2 linked regions of the Bradyrhizobium diazoefficiens genome follow. The protein of the gene in region 1 interacts with the protein of each later gene in a pairwise test. Links are inferred from orthologs where the notes say so. Each region holds a gene or a part of one and is shown on either strand. Other genes may lie near its edges.

The links. The genes of interacting proteins can lie anywhere in the genome.
Region 2: the proteins of hflC (region 1) and ftsH interact in binary tests that used the Escherichia coli proteins (3 or more experiments, as listed by UniProt). The link is inferred for Bradyrhizobium diazoefficiens from one-to-one orthologs.

What each region holds. Positions count from the first base shown.
Region 1 is NZ_CP067102.1:6,309,769-6,317,365, forward strand. The notes cover bases 2,015-5,013. They hold hflC (protease modulator HflC), read right to left. Parts: upstream 3,963-5,013; coding sequence 3,066-3,962; downstream 2,015-3,065. Other genes in these bases: JJC00_RS29330 (Do family serine endopeptidase), read right to left, coding at 2,015-2,644; JJC00_RS29335 (DUF2065 domain-containing protein), read right to left, coding at 2,788-2,994; hflK (FtsH protease activity modulator HflK), read right to left, coding at 3,959-5,013. In the rest of the region: tRNA (adenosine(37)-N6)-dimethylallyltransferase MiaA, read right to left, coding at 1-87; phosphoserine phosphatase SerB, read left to right, coding at 99-1,004; more of JJC00_RS29330, read right to left, coding at 1,145-2,014; more of hflK, read right to left, coding at 5,014-5,095; JJC00_RS29350 (dihydrofolate reductase), read right to left, coding at 5,256-5,771; JJC00_RS29355 (GNAT family N-acetyltransferase), read right to left, coding at 5,771-6,250; JJC00_RS29360 (thymidylate synthase), read right to left, coding at 6,256-7,050; JJC00_RS29365 (tripartite tricarboxylate transporter permease), read right to left, coding at 7,252-7,597.
Region 2 is NZ_CP067102.1:6,844,876-6,851,162, forward strand. Bases 2,701-5,685 are described here. They hold ftsH (ATP-dependent zinc metalloprotease FtsH), read right to left. Parts: upstream 5,162-5,685; coding sequence 3,239-5,161; downstream 2,701-3,238. Other genes in these bases: JJC00_RS31860 (DUF3052 family protein), read right to left, coding at 2,807-3,226; tilS (tRNA lysidine(34) synthetase TilS), read right to left, coding at 5,427-5,685. Also shown: JJC00_RS31850 (hypothetical protein), read left to right, coding at 1-1,215; JJC00_RS31855 (hypothetical protein), read left to right, coding at 1,212-2,672; more of tilS, read right to left, coding at 5,686-6,287. UniProt on the Escherichia coli protein: Acts as a processive, ATP-dependent zinc metallopeptidase for both cytoplasmic and membrane proteins. Plays a role in the quality control of integral membrane proteins.

The sequences.
Region 1 (7,597 bases):
CTGCGCGAGCTCCAACGCCAGCGCCGACTTGCCGCTGGCGGTCGGGCCTGCGATAAGCACGGCCTTGCTCGAATGCCTCTCGCTCACGAAAACCTCAAATGTCCCTCGTCGCCACGCTGATCTGCAATCCCGCCAATCCCGCGCTCGATTCCACCATCGTCGACGGCGCTCGCGCCGTGCTGCCACAAGCAACACCCGCGCACTGGCTGTTCGACGGGGTTGCGGTTGACATTCCCTTCGGCGCCGACAGTAACCTCGCAGGCGACCGTCACGCCATCGAAGAGCGGTTGCGCGAGATCCGCGGTGACCTGCCCATCGACATTGTCGTGCAGCCAGTCGGCTTCCGGCGCAAGAAGCTTTTTCTCGCCGATATGGATTCCACCATGATTGGTCAGGAATGCATTGACGAGCTCGCCGATCTCGTCGGGATGAAGGCTCATGTAGCGACCATCACTGAACGCGCGATGCGTGGCGAGATCGAGTTCGAGCCGGCGCTGCGCGAGCGCGTCGCGCTGCTGAAGGATCTCCCCGCCAGCGTCGTCGACGAGGTGCTGGCCAAGCGCATTACGCTCACCCCGGGCGGCCGCGAATTGGTCGCGACCATGCGCGCCCACGGCGCCTATACCTGCCTCGTCTCCGGCGGCTTCACCCTGTTCACGCGCGCAGTCGCCGCCAAACTCGGCTTCCAGGAGAACCGCGCCAACGAGCTCGTCGTGCGCGACAGCAAGTTCACCGGCGAGGTGAAGGAGCCGATCCTGGGCCGCGCGGCCAAGCTGGCGACGCTGGTGGACCTGATGGAATCGTTCGATCTCGATGACGTTGACTCGGTCGTCGTCGGCGACGGCGCCAACGACCTCGCGATGATCCAGGCGGCGGGGCTGGGCGTGGCGTATCACGCGAAGCCGGCGGTGGCGGCAGCGGCGGCTGCGCGGATCGACCATGGCGATCTCACAGCGCTGCTTTATGCGCAGGGGTATCGGCGGGACGAATTCGTAGAGGGGTAGCCTCCTCTCCGCTGTCATCACCCGCGAAAAGCGGGTGATCCAGTATTCCAGAGGCGGCAGTGCTTGAACCGAGAAGCCGCGGCGTGCTGGGCCCCGGTCAAGCCGGGGCATGACAGTGAGTGTGGGGCTAAGAACGTCCCTTACTGCACGCTCAGCGCCACAAACCGCAGCTCGCCGTCACCATTCGAGACCAGCAGCAGCACGGACTTCTTGCCGTCCTTCTTGAGCTGGTCCACGCGCTTCTGGATGTCGGCGCCGCTAGCGACTGCTTCCTGCGCGACTTCGACGATGACGTCGCCGGCGGAGAGCCGCTTCTCGGCGGCGTCCGAACTGGCGTCGACATTGGTGACGACCACGCCCTTGACGGTGTCCTTGATCTTGTAACGCGTGCGCAGATCCTTGTTCAGCACGGCGAGATCGAGGCCGAGCGCCTTCTGCGTCACCAGCTTCTCAGGCGGCGGCTCGTCGGTCTTGACAGCGGCCTGCACCTTTTCGGGATCCTGCAGGCGACCGAGCGTGACCTTCTTGGTCTGCTCCTCGCCCTTGCGGATGATGACGACGTCGACCTCCTTGCCGACCGCGGTGTCGGCGACGACGCGAGACAGGTCCTTCGGATCCTTGACGTCCTTGCCGTCGAACTTGACGACGACGTCGCCCGGTTCGATGCCGGCCGGCTTGGCCGGGCCCTTGTCGTCGATGCCGGCCACCAGCGCGCCGCGCGCCGGCTTGATGTTCAAGCTCTCGGCGATCTCGTCGGTGACGCCCTGGATGCGCACGCCAAGCCAGCCGCGGCGCAATTCGCCGAACTGGCGGAGCTGGTCGACGACGCCCGCGACCGTCTTCGACGGCACGGCGAAGCCGATGCCGATCGAGCCGCCGGAGGGCGAGATGATCAGGGTGTTGACGCCGATGACGTCGCCTTCGAGGTTGAACAGCGGGCCGCCGGAATTGCCGCGGTTGATGGCGGCGTCGGTCTGGATGTAGCTGTCATAGGGGCCCGAGGAGATGTCGCGGTTCTTGGCCGAGACGATGCCCGCGGTCACCGTGCCGCCGAGGCTGAAGGGGTTGCCGATCGCGACCACCCAGTCACCCAAACGCAGCTTGTCCGAGTCGCCGAACTTCACCGAGACGAGCGGCTTCGACGGCTTGAACTTCAAGACGGCGAGGTCGGTCTTCTTGTCGACGCCGACCAGCTCGGCCTTGATCTTGGTGCCGTCGTTGAGGATGACGTTGATCTCGTCTGCATCCGCGATGACGTGGTTGTTGGTCACCACGACGCCGGAGGTGTCGATGATGAAGCCGCTTCCGAGCGAGTTGGTCTTGCGCGGCGGGCCGGCGCCGTTATCGCCGCCCTTGCTGCCGCCGCCGGGACCTTTGCGGTTCTTGAAGAAGTCGTCGAAGAATTCCTCGAAGGGCGAGCCGGGCGGCAATTGCGGCATGGTGTTGCTGCCGCCGCCCTTGGCCTCGACGGTTTGCGAGGTCGAGATGTTGACGACCGCGTCGATCACCTTTTCGGCGACGTCGGCGATGCCCTCCGGTCCGCGCGCATGCGCCGGCGAGCCGAACACGCCGAAAGCGCCGACGGCGAGCGCCGCCAGCCCTAAGCGCAAGCGGGTCTGGGCAATGATGGCTGCGGTCATTGTAATCTCCAGAGAATAGGATTCGGCCTCAAGACTGCGCTCGAACGGGGGCACGGCGCAAGCGCGGAGCTTAACGGGTTTCAAGATCCGGATAATACGGCGAAAACCCGCCTCTCGCCTTCACTTTGGCGTTGGCGCGACAGCTAGATCGGGCGTCGCATCACCCAGATCAGGATCAGGCCGGCGACGGCCGAGCCGATCCCGACCGCCCGCAGGATATTGTCCGGCGTGGCAATGGCGCTCTTCATGGCCTTGCGCATCCAGTTTGGACTGGCCGCGAACATCAAGCCTTCCAGCACGAACAGAATGCCTAAGCCGATGAGGAAGTCGGCGAACGCAATGGACCTCATCGGATTGGAACCTCCCGTGGTGCTGTTCTTGTCTGGACGAAGGGCGGCCAAACCTGCCGTCCTTGTCTAGCTTACGGTTTCGCCGGCGTCTCGGTCGCCGTCTTGCCGGACGGGTTACCAAAATACCGGAAGAAATCCGAGTCCGGCCGCAGCAGGAAGCGGGTGTCGTCCTTCTTCAGCCCGGTCTCGTAGGCCGTCATCGACCGGTAGAACGCGAAGAAGTCAGCATCCTTGCCATAGGCTTCGGCAAAGAGACGGTTGCGCTCGGCGTCACCCACGCCGCGCGTCTGCTCGGCCTGCGAGTTGGCTTCGGCAATAATCACCGTCACATCACGGTCGGCCTTGGAGCGGATCTCCTGCGCCTTCTGGCCGCCCTGTGCACGGAATTCGGCCGCTTCCCGCTGACGCTCGGACTTCATCCGGTCGTACACCGCCTGGCTGTTCTGCTCCGGCAGGTCGGCACGGCGAATGCGGACGTCGACGACCTCGATACCGTAACCGCCGGCCTCGTGGTCGAGCTGCTCGCGGATGCGCCCCATCAGCCTCTCGCGCTCATCACGCACTACGGCGATGAAGTTGACCTCACCGAGCACGCGGCGCAACGCCGCGTTCAACAGCGAGGTGAGCTGGAGGTTCGCGGCCTGGATCGAGCCGACGCTCTGGTAGAAGCGTAGCGCGTCCTTGATGCGGTAGCGCGCAAAGGCGTCGACCACGAGCCGCTTCTGGTCGGAGGCAATGACCTCCTGCGACGGGTTCTCGAGATCGAGGATCCGCTTGTCGATGTTGATCACGGAGTTCCAGGGCGCCTTGAAGTGCAGCCCGGGATCGGTGACGACGTCCACCGGCTTGCCGAATTGCAGCACGATGGTCTGCTCGGTCTGCTGCACCGTGAACAACGACATGTAGCCGACAATCACGACCAGAAGCGCCGCAAGCAGCGCAACGATGCCTGTAACCGGAGACCTCATCTTGTGCCTCCGCTCGGCTGCTGGCCTGTCGTCGTCGGCCTCTTGGCCGACAATTCATTCAGCGGCAGATAGGGCACGACGCCCTGGCCCGAGGAGCTTCCGTCGTAGATCAGCTTGTCCGATCCGCCGAGCACGCGCTCCATGGTCTCCAGATAGATCCGTTCACGCGTCACGTCGGGCGCCTTCTTGTATTCCTCATACACCTTCAGGAAGCGCGAGCTCTGGCCCTTGGCCTCGGCGACCGCCTGCTCCTTGTAGCCTTCGGCGGCCTGCAGGATCCGCGCCGCGTTGCCGCGCGCTTCCGGCACGATCTTGTTGGCATAGGTCTGCGCTTCGTTCTGCAACTGCTCGAGGTTGGCGCGCGCCGCCTGCACGTCGCGGAACGCATCGATCACCTGCGCCGGCGGATCGACCTTCTGCATCTGCACCTGGGTGATCTGGATGCCGGCGCCGTAGCCATCGAGCGTCTTCTGCATCAAATCCTGCACGGTGGTTTCGGTCTGCGTCCGCGCCCCGGTCAGGATCGGCTGGATGTCAGAGCGGCCGATCACCTCGCGCATCGCGCTTTCGGCGACCGCCTTCACGGTGCCCTCGGGGTTTTGGATGTTGAACAGGAAGTTGCCGACGCCGTTGGGCTTGATGCGCCACAGCACGGTGAAGTCGACATCGACGATGTTCTCGTCGCCGGTCAGCATCAGGCTCTCTTCCGGCACGTCACGGATCGAGCGGCCGCGGCGGGCCGGATCGTCGATCAGGGTCATGCCGATGGAAATGGTGGACACGCGCAGAGCCTTCGGCAGCAGCACGGTCTCGATCGGATAGGGCAGATGATAGTTCAGGCCCGGATCCACGGTGCGCACATGCTTGCCGAAGCGCAGCACGACTCCCTGCTCTTCAGACTGCACGCGGAAGAAGCCCGACAACAGCCAGAGTGCGATGATGATCAGCAGGATCAGCGTGATGCCTATGCCGGAGAAATAGCCACCGGGCATGATCTGCTGCAGCCGGTCCTGGCCGCGCCGCAGAAGGTCCTCCAGATCCGGCGGCCTCGGCCCGACGGGTTGCGGGCCTGAGCCCCATGGTCCCTTCGGACCCGAGCCCCACGGGCCACCGCCCTGATTCTTCCACGGCATTCGACGCTCTCCTCGGCAGACCGGGACTAGAACTTAAGCCGGCCCGCATTGTCCGGTCCGGCTTTATAGGGGACCGAAAGGGCCCTTACAACGCAAGCCTGACCGACCCACGAGCTATGCTCGGGGGCGGAAAAGTCAATGTAAACATTGGCGAATGCAGTTAATAGGACGGCCGCCGACGATATGTCACATAGGAGAAGTCGGCGCTGTCGTCCGGTCCGGCCGGATGGCGGACGCGGCTCGTTTCGTCCCACTGCGCCCTGTCGATCCTAAAATGCGTGTCGCCGTCGGGCCGCGCATGCACTTCCGTGATCTCGAGGCGGTCAGCGCGATCGAGCCATTGCCGGTAGATCTCGGCGCCGCCGATCACCGCGATCTCGGCGACCGAACGCCGCAGGGCATCACCAAGCGCAACCGCGCCCGCGTCCGTGGCCGATGTCGTGACGACAGCGCCGGCGGCGCGGTAGTCCGCATCGCGCGTGATCACGATGTTGGTGCGGCCCCGCAGCGGCCGGCGCCCGGGCAGGGATTCAAAGGTCTTGCGGCCCATGATCACGGGTTTGCCGATGGTGAGCGCCTTGAAGCGCGCCATGTCGGATTTCAATCGCCACGGGATCGCGTTGCCGGCACCGATGACGCCGTTCTCCGCAATCGCGACGACGAAGACGATCTCCATCAGGACCCCGCAAGCCGCGTCAGTGCAGGACCGCTGACACGACACAGCGTCCAATCGTCCAGCATCACGGCGCCGAGCGATTTGTAGAACGCGATCGACGGCGCGTTCCAGTCGAGCACCGCCCATTGCAGGCGCGACCAGCCATTGTCGACGCATTCCTTCGCCAGATAGACCAGCAGCGCCTTGCCGATGCCTTTGCCCCGATGCGACGGCCGCACATATAAATCTTCGAGATAGATGCCGTGGCGGCCGCTGAAGGTCGAGAAATTCAGGAACCACACCGCAAAGCCGACGGGCTCGCCGTTCCACTCGGCAATCGCACAAAACAGCCGTGGATCGTTACCGAACAAGGCGACCGCAATCATCGCTTCGGTCGCCTCGACCTCATGCGAGAGCTTTTCGTACACGGCGAGCTCGCGGACGAAATCGAGGACAAGCCCGGCTTCGCCAGGACGCGCGCGGCGAATGCTCAGCGACATCGGTGCTAAACCGCGACTTCCGCCTTGATATGCGGATGCGGATCGTAGCCGACGAGCTCGAAATCCTCGTAACGGAAGGAGAAGATGTCCTTCACGTCGGGATTGATCCGCATCACCGGCAGCGCGCGCGGCGCACGCGTGAGCTGCAGCCGCGCCTGCTCCAGATGGTTGGAATAGAGATGGGTGTCGCCGAACGAATGCACGAAATCGCCGGGCTTCAGGCCGGTGACCTGCGCCACCATCATGGTGAGCAGCGCGTAGGACGCGATATTGAAGGGCACGCCGAGGAATACGTCCGCCGAGCGCTGATAGAGCTGGCACGACAGCTTGCCGCTGGCGACATAGAACTGGAACAGGCAATGACAGGGCGGCAGCGCCATCTTGTCGACTTCGGCCGGATTCCACGCCGAGACGATCAGGCGGCGCGAGTCCGGATTGCGCTTGATCATGTCGACGACGTCAGCGATCTGGTCGATGCTGCGGCCGTCCGGCGCCGGCCAGGAGCGCCATTGATGGCCATAGACCGGGCCGAGATCGCCATTGGCGTCGGCCCACTCGTCCCAGATGGTGACGCCGTTGTCCTTGAGGTACTTGATGTTGGTGTCGCCCTTCAGGAACCACAGCAGCTCATGCACGATCGCCTTCAGCGGCAGCCGCTTGGTGGTCAGCATTGGGAAGCCGGCGGACAGATTGAAGCGCATCTGATGGCCGAACACCGACAGCGTGCCGGTGCCGGTCCGGTCGGTCTTCTCGGCGCCGTCTGAAAGAATCCGCTCGAGCAGGTCCTGATACTGGTGCATGTGCCAATGAGCCTTTGGGGAGGCGGCGAACTTAACGGCCACCCCCGCGCTGCGACAGCGGCGATTCGCTGTCCGCGGCCACTATACCCCGAAAAATGAGCGTTCCCGGCCCAAACCACAAGGGGCGGAACTGGCGTCCCACCCCTTGTCTATCGGCTTGATTGTGCTCGCTAAGTTGGCGGCTCGCGCACCCACCCGCGATCAATTCTCGGATTCGGTGAACACCTCGTCGCGCTTGGCCCGCAAGAAAGGCAGCACCGTAAGTATCAGAAGGAACGCCGCGATCGCGAGCAGCACCGCCGAGAGCGGACGCGTCAGGAACACGCTCCAGTCACCGCGCGAGATCAGCAATGCGCGGCGCAGGTTCTCTTCCATCAGCGGTCCGAGCACCATGCCGAGCAGCAGCGGCGCCGGCTCGAAATCGTGCTTGATCAGCCAATAGCCGACGAGACCGAACACACCTGCCAAGATGACGTCGACCGGCGCGTTGTTCACCGAGTAGATGCCGATCGCGCAGAAGATCACGATCGAAGGGAACATCAGCCGG
Region 2 (6,287 bases), 540 kb from region 1 along the record:
CAATGGGACTGGGCCGGGCCGGTAGTCCTCACCGCGCTGGCGATTGCGGCGTCGGCTGCCGTTTTGGTTTACCTGCTCGATGCGCATCTCGAAATTCCGCGCTCGGTGCTGTTCGCGATGCTGGCCGTGCTGTTGTCGCTGCACCACATCCTGGCGCGGCCGCACATCCTGGCGCTGCCGGTGATGATCGCATGGGTCGGCATTCTCATGAATGCGGCCGACCGCAAGGTCACGCCATCCTGGGTCTGGCTGCCGCTGATGTCGCTGTGGGCGAACCTTCACGGCGGCTTCGTGCTCGGCCTCGCGCTGATCGGCCCGATGGCGCTGGACGCAATCTGGACTCTCGATTCCGGCAAGCAGATCCGGCTGCTCGCGCGCTGGTTCCTGTTCGGCGTCGCCGCGATGGCAGCCGCCTGCGTCACGCCCTATGGCTGGCGCACGCTGCTGGGCGCCACCAACATCCTCAATCTCGGCGAGCTGCTGTCGGTCATCTCGGAATGGATGCCGGCGAATTTCGCCTCGTTCTCCGCGTTCGAAGGCGCGATCCTCGGCCTCATCGCGATCGGCCTGTTTCGTGGCCTGACGCTGTCGCCGCCGCGCATCCTCCTGATCCTGCTTTTCACCTGGATGGGGCTTACCCATGTCAGGAGCATCGAGGCCTTTGCCTTCCTGGTGCCGCTGGCGCTCGCCAAGCCGCTGGGTGAAAAATCACCGCTGCCGCAGGCTGACGCGCAAGCCGTCCAGAGCACGCCGGCGCGCTATGTCACGGTTATGGGTGCACTGATGATCGCAGCCGCGACCTGGACCTCGACCTCGATCTACATGTCGCATCACCGCTTCACCTTCACGATGGGCCAGACGCCAGTGGCCGCCGTCGACCTGCTCCGAGAGCGCAAGGCGCAGCGCATCTTCAACGCCTACCAGTTCGGCGGCTATCTGATCTCGCGCGACATCCCCGTCTTCGTCGACGGCCGCGCCGAGCTCTACGGCGAGAAGTTCGTGATGGACTTCTTCAAGGCCACCGAGGGCAAGAAGCCCGAGCTGCTGCCGCGCCTGCTGGACGAATACAAGATCGACGCGACGCTGCTGGGAGCCGACACGCCGGGACCGCAAATCCTGGACCACATCAAGGGCTGGAAGCGGCTCTATGCCGACGACATCGCCGTGATCCATGTGCGGGATGGCGAGCCGGCGGCGGCGCCGGCCAAGCCATGACCATCGCGGCCAGCCTTCCAATCGCGCGGGCCCGGCGCAATCTGGCGCCGCTGTGCGTCGCGGCTGCGATCTTTCTGCTGCTGCTGGTGAGTGGCGACAGCCTGCTGCACGATCCTGATACACTCTGGCAGATCAAGGTCGGCGGGTGGATCCTCGATCATCGCGCCGTGCCCTGGACCGACTTCTATTCGCTGACGCGCCAGGGTGATGTGTGGCTTTCGACCTCATGGCTATCGCAAGTGCTGCTCGCGACCGCCTATTCGCATTGGGGATGGGCCGGCCCCGTCGTGCTGACCGCGGCCGCGATCGCGCTGGCGATGGGATTGCTGCTGACCTTCCTGCAACGGCAACTCGACCTGCCCTATGCGCTGGTGTTCTGCCTGCTGGCGATGACGCTGGCGGCGCCGCATCTACTGGCCCGACCGCATGTGCTGGCCCTGCCGGTCATGGTTGCCTGGACCGGCGCCTTGATGGCCGCGGCCGACCGCGGCCGCGCGCCGTCGTTCCTGCTGCTGCCACTGATGGTGCTGTGGGCCAACCTTCACGGCGGCTTCGTGCTTGGACTCGCCTGGATCGGCGCAATCGGCCTCGAGGCGCTCTGGCGCGCCGCGCCGTCGCGCCGGCTGCCGCTTGCGCTGCGCTGGGCCGCGTTCGGGCTCGGAGCGCTGGCGGCGAGTTGCTGCACGCCCTATGGCCTGGACACGCTGCTCGGTGCCGCCCGCATCCTCAGCCTCGGCAAATCGTTCTCCGTCATCGCCGAATGGCGCCCGGCCGATTTCAGCTCGTTCAGCCCGTTCGCGGGTGCGCTGCTCGGATTGCTCGGTCTCGCGCTCACGCGTGGGCTGATGCTGTCGCCGCCGCGCGTGCTGCTGATCCTCGGCGCGACCTGGATGGCGCTGGCGCATGTCCGCAGCATCGAGACCTTCGGCGTGCTCGTTCCTCTGGTGCTCGCGCAGCCGCTGAGCGGCTGGTTCAGGCCCATCTCTGATGCGCCGCGCAGCTTGCGGATGACCCCAGGCGCCCCGGCGGCGCTGGCCGCGGTGGCGATCGTGCTTGCGACCGCAAGCGCGACCGCGACCTTTGCAGGCCGTCATGTCTTCGAATTCTCCACGGTACAGACGCCGGTTGCGGCAGTCGACGTGCTGGCTGAGCGCAAGGCCGCGCGCGTCTTCAATTCCTACGGTTTTGGCGGCTACCTGATCGTCCGCGACATCAGGCCTTTCGTCGACGGACGGTCGGAGCTCTACGGCGAAAAATTCCTGATGGACTATTTTGCCGCCGAAGACGGCCGCGACGTCTCCGGCCTGCTGCGCATGCTCGACGACAACAGGATCGACGCAACGCTGCTGACGCCGGATTCGCCTGCGGCCCAGATCCTGGATCACATCAAGGGCTGGAAGCGGGTCTATGCCGACAAGGTCGCGGTGGTCCATGTGCGGGATGATGGGGCGTGGTGAAGCAGCGGGGGCTGCGGCGAAGTGAGATATCGTAGGGTGGGCAAAGCGACAGCGTGCCCACCACTTTCGTCACGAATGCCGAGAGATGGTGGGCACGGCGCTTTCGCGCCTTCGCCCACCCTACGAGAGCAGTGCTATTTCGTTGGCTTCGCGCGGTCCTTGACGGGGATCACGAGCTTCAGGCCGGACCAGACGTCGTCGACGGCGCAGATCTTGATATCGACGAGGCCGCCCGCGCGCGCGGTCTCGCGTACCAATGCTTCGGTGACATCAGTCGCGACCCCGGACGCTTTCTTGGGCCAGGATGCCCAGATCATTCCATTGGGCGCGATCGCCTTGCGGTAGCTGCGCAGTTTTGCAGCGAGGCCTTTGGTCTCGGCTGCGAAGAGATGCACCATGTCGAGCGGCGGCTTGGCGGTCTTGGCAATGATCACACCGTCAGGAAGTTCGCCGACGACATCGCGATAGGGCGCCGCAAGACCATCCACGAAAATACAAAAGCCCGGCTTGATGCCGAGCTTTTGCACAATCGGTTTGCCGGAAGTGCCGGCCATGAGACGCGGACGTTACGCCTGCGGCTGCGGCTCCAGGCCGGGATCCGGATCGGGCCGCGGGCGCGACTTGCCGGCCGGGGGCACGGCCGAGGCGCGCGGCGTGGCCGGCTCGAGCACGGACTCGCGGTTCGGCTTCTTGCCCTTGAGCAGATCGACGATCTCGTCACCGGAGAGCGTTTCGAACTCGAGCAGGCCCTTGGCCAGCGCTTCGAGGTCACCGTGCTTCTCGGTGAGAATGCGGGTCGCTTCCTTGTAGCCTTCCTCGACCAGACGGCGGATCTCGGAGTCGATCTTCTGGACGGTCGCCTCGGAGGCGTTCTGCGTCCGCGAGACCGACATGCCGAGGAAGACCTCGTCCTGGTTCTCGCCGTAGGAGACGGTGCCGAGTTCTTCCGACAGGCCCCAGCGCGTCACCATCATGCGGGCAAGGCGGGTCGCCTGCTCGATGTCGGAGGCCGCACCAGAGGTCACCTTCTCGCGGCCGAAGATCAGCTCTTCGGCGACGCGGCCGCCCATCATGATGGCGAGGCGCGAGGTCATCTGCTCCAGAGACATCGACAGCTTGTCGCGCTCGGGGAGCTGCATGACCATGCCAAGCGCACGGCCGCGCGGGATGATGGTCGCCTTGTGGATCGGATCGGTCGCGGGCACGTTGAGGCCGACGATGGCGTGGCCGCCCTCGTGATAGGCCGTCAAGAGCTTCTCTTCCTCGGTCATGACGAGCGACTTGCGCTCGGCGCCCATCATCACCTTGTCCTTGGCTTCCTCGAACTCGGCCTGGGTCACCATGCGCTTGTTGCGGCGCGCAGCGGTCAATGCGGCTTCGTTGACGAGGTTCATCAGGTCGGCGCCGGAGAAGCCCGGGGTGCCGCGCGCGATGGTCTTGAGGTTGATATCCGGCGCCAAGGGCACCTTGCGGACGTGAACCTTGAGGATCTGCTCGCGGCCGACGACGTCGGGGTTCGGCACCACGACCTGGCGGTCGAAGCGGCCCGGACGCAGCAGCGCGGGATCGAGCACGTCGGGACGGTTGGTCGCGGCGATCAGGATCACGCCCTCGTTCGCCTCGAAGCCGTCCATCTCGACCAGCAGCTGGTTCAGCGTCTGCTCGCGCTCGTCATTGCCGCCGCCGAGGCCGGCGCCACGGTGACGACCGACGGCATCGATTTCGTCGATGAAGATGATGCAGGGCGCGTTCTTCTTGGCCTGCTCGAACATGTCGCGGACGCGGCTGGCGCCGACGCCGACGAACATCTCGACGAAGTCCGAACCGGAGATGGTGAAGAACGGCACGTTGGCTTCGCCCGCGACCGCACGCGCGATCAGGGTCTTACCGGTGCCGGGAGGGCCGACCAGCAGCACGCCGCGCGGAATGCGGCCGCCGAGGCGCTGGAATTTGCCGGGGTCGCGCAGGAATTCGACGATCTCCTGCAGGTCCTGCTTGGCCTCGTCCACGCCGGCGACGTCCTCGAAGGTGACGCGGCCATGGGCCTCGGTCAGCATCTTCGCGCGCGACTTGCCAAAGCCCATCGCCTTGCCGGCGCCGCCTTGCATCTGCCGCGACAGGAAGATCCAGACGCCGATCAGCGCGATGAAGGGCAGCCAGGAGACCAGCAGCGACACGAACCACGGCACGTTGTCGCCGGGCGGCTTCGCGGTGATCTGCACCTTGCTGTCGTACAGGCGCTTCACCAGCGTCGGGTCGTTCGGCGCATAGGTCTGGAAGCTGGAGCCGTTGGTGAAGGTGCCGTGGATATCAGGCCCCTGGATCACGACGTCGCGGACTCGGCCCTGGTCAACTTCGCTCAAGAGCTGCGAGAAAGCGATATCCTGCGAGGAAGCCCGCTGGCCCGGATTCTGGAAGAGCGTGAACAACGCCAACAGCAGCAAAACAATGATGACCCAGAGGGCGAAATTGCGCAGATTGGCGTTCATCGATCTTCCTTCGTGGTCGCGCGGATCGCGGCCTCATCCTTGGGCAACTAGAGAAAATCCCCAAGGAATCCTCTCGGTTAGACGCATACAATTTAGGTGCCGCCCCGGTCGCTGCCAAGGGAACGAGATGGGACTATTTAGCCCATCTTAGATCGATTCCCGCTGAAATAATGGCGCCCTGGCCGGGGTTTTTCCTGCCTGGTTAAGGTGTCCTGACGGCGGGCCGTCGAAACGGCCGGTGTCATGATGCGCCCTCATCCGCCCTTCAAGCCCCTTCACGTCTTCCTGGGGACCGTCGGGCCGGCGCAGGCGCGATGTGGATACGCCCCCCGGCAAGACTGATCAAGGCTCCCGCCAGGGTCTGCTTCAGGATGGCACGGCCATTTGCAGGTGCACGGGAGCGAGCCGCCATGTCCTGATCGCGAATGTCCTGATCGTGCATGCCCTGATCGCGCATGGCCTGATCGAGCGCGGCCAGCAGGGTCTCGACTTTGGCGAGTTCCGCCGGCCCCTCGTGCCCGAGCGCGTCGATGGCCCGCAGCAAGAGCCGGAGCCGGACTTCTTCCGGCAGGGTCGCGAAGGCCGCGGCCTCGAAACTGCGAACGCCCGGCTGCAGCGCATCGCCGCGATCCCGCAAACGGAGGAAGCGCTCGGCGCCGTCGGTCAGCACCTCGACCGCCGCGTTGGCCCGGGCGAGCCGCGCCGATAGTCTCACCAGCGTGCGTGCATCGCCGCCCTCGGCTGCGAGCTGCGGCAGCAGCGCCCGCAACCGCGGCCGCGTGAAGGCCGCATCGCGATTGGTCGGATCGTCGGCAAACCCGATCCTGGCCCGCTTCAGGGTCGCGACGAGCTGCGATTTCGGCACGTCGAGCAGCGGTCGCGCCAGCACGATTCCGTCGCGCGTCGTGAGGCGCGACATCGCCGACAGCCCGGCAATGCCGCTGCCGCGGAGCAGCCGCATCAACAGGGTCTCGGCCTGGTCGTCGCGGGTATGGGCGGTCAGCACATGGCTCGCGCCGGCCGAGCGCGCGGCCTGCGCGAGCAGGCGGTAGCGGGCTTCGCGCGCGGCGGCCGGCAATCCTGTTGCAGGCTTTGGACCGCGCCAGCGCAGGGTCCGGTGCGCCAG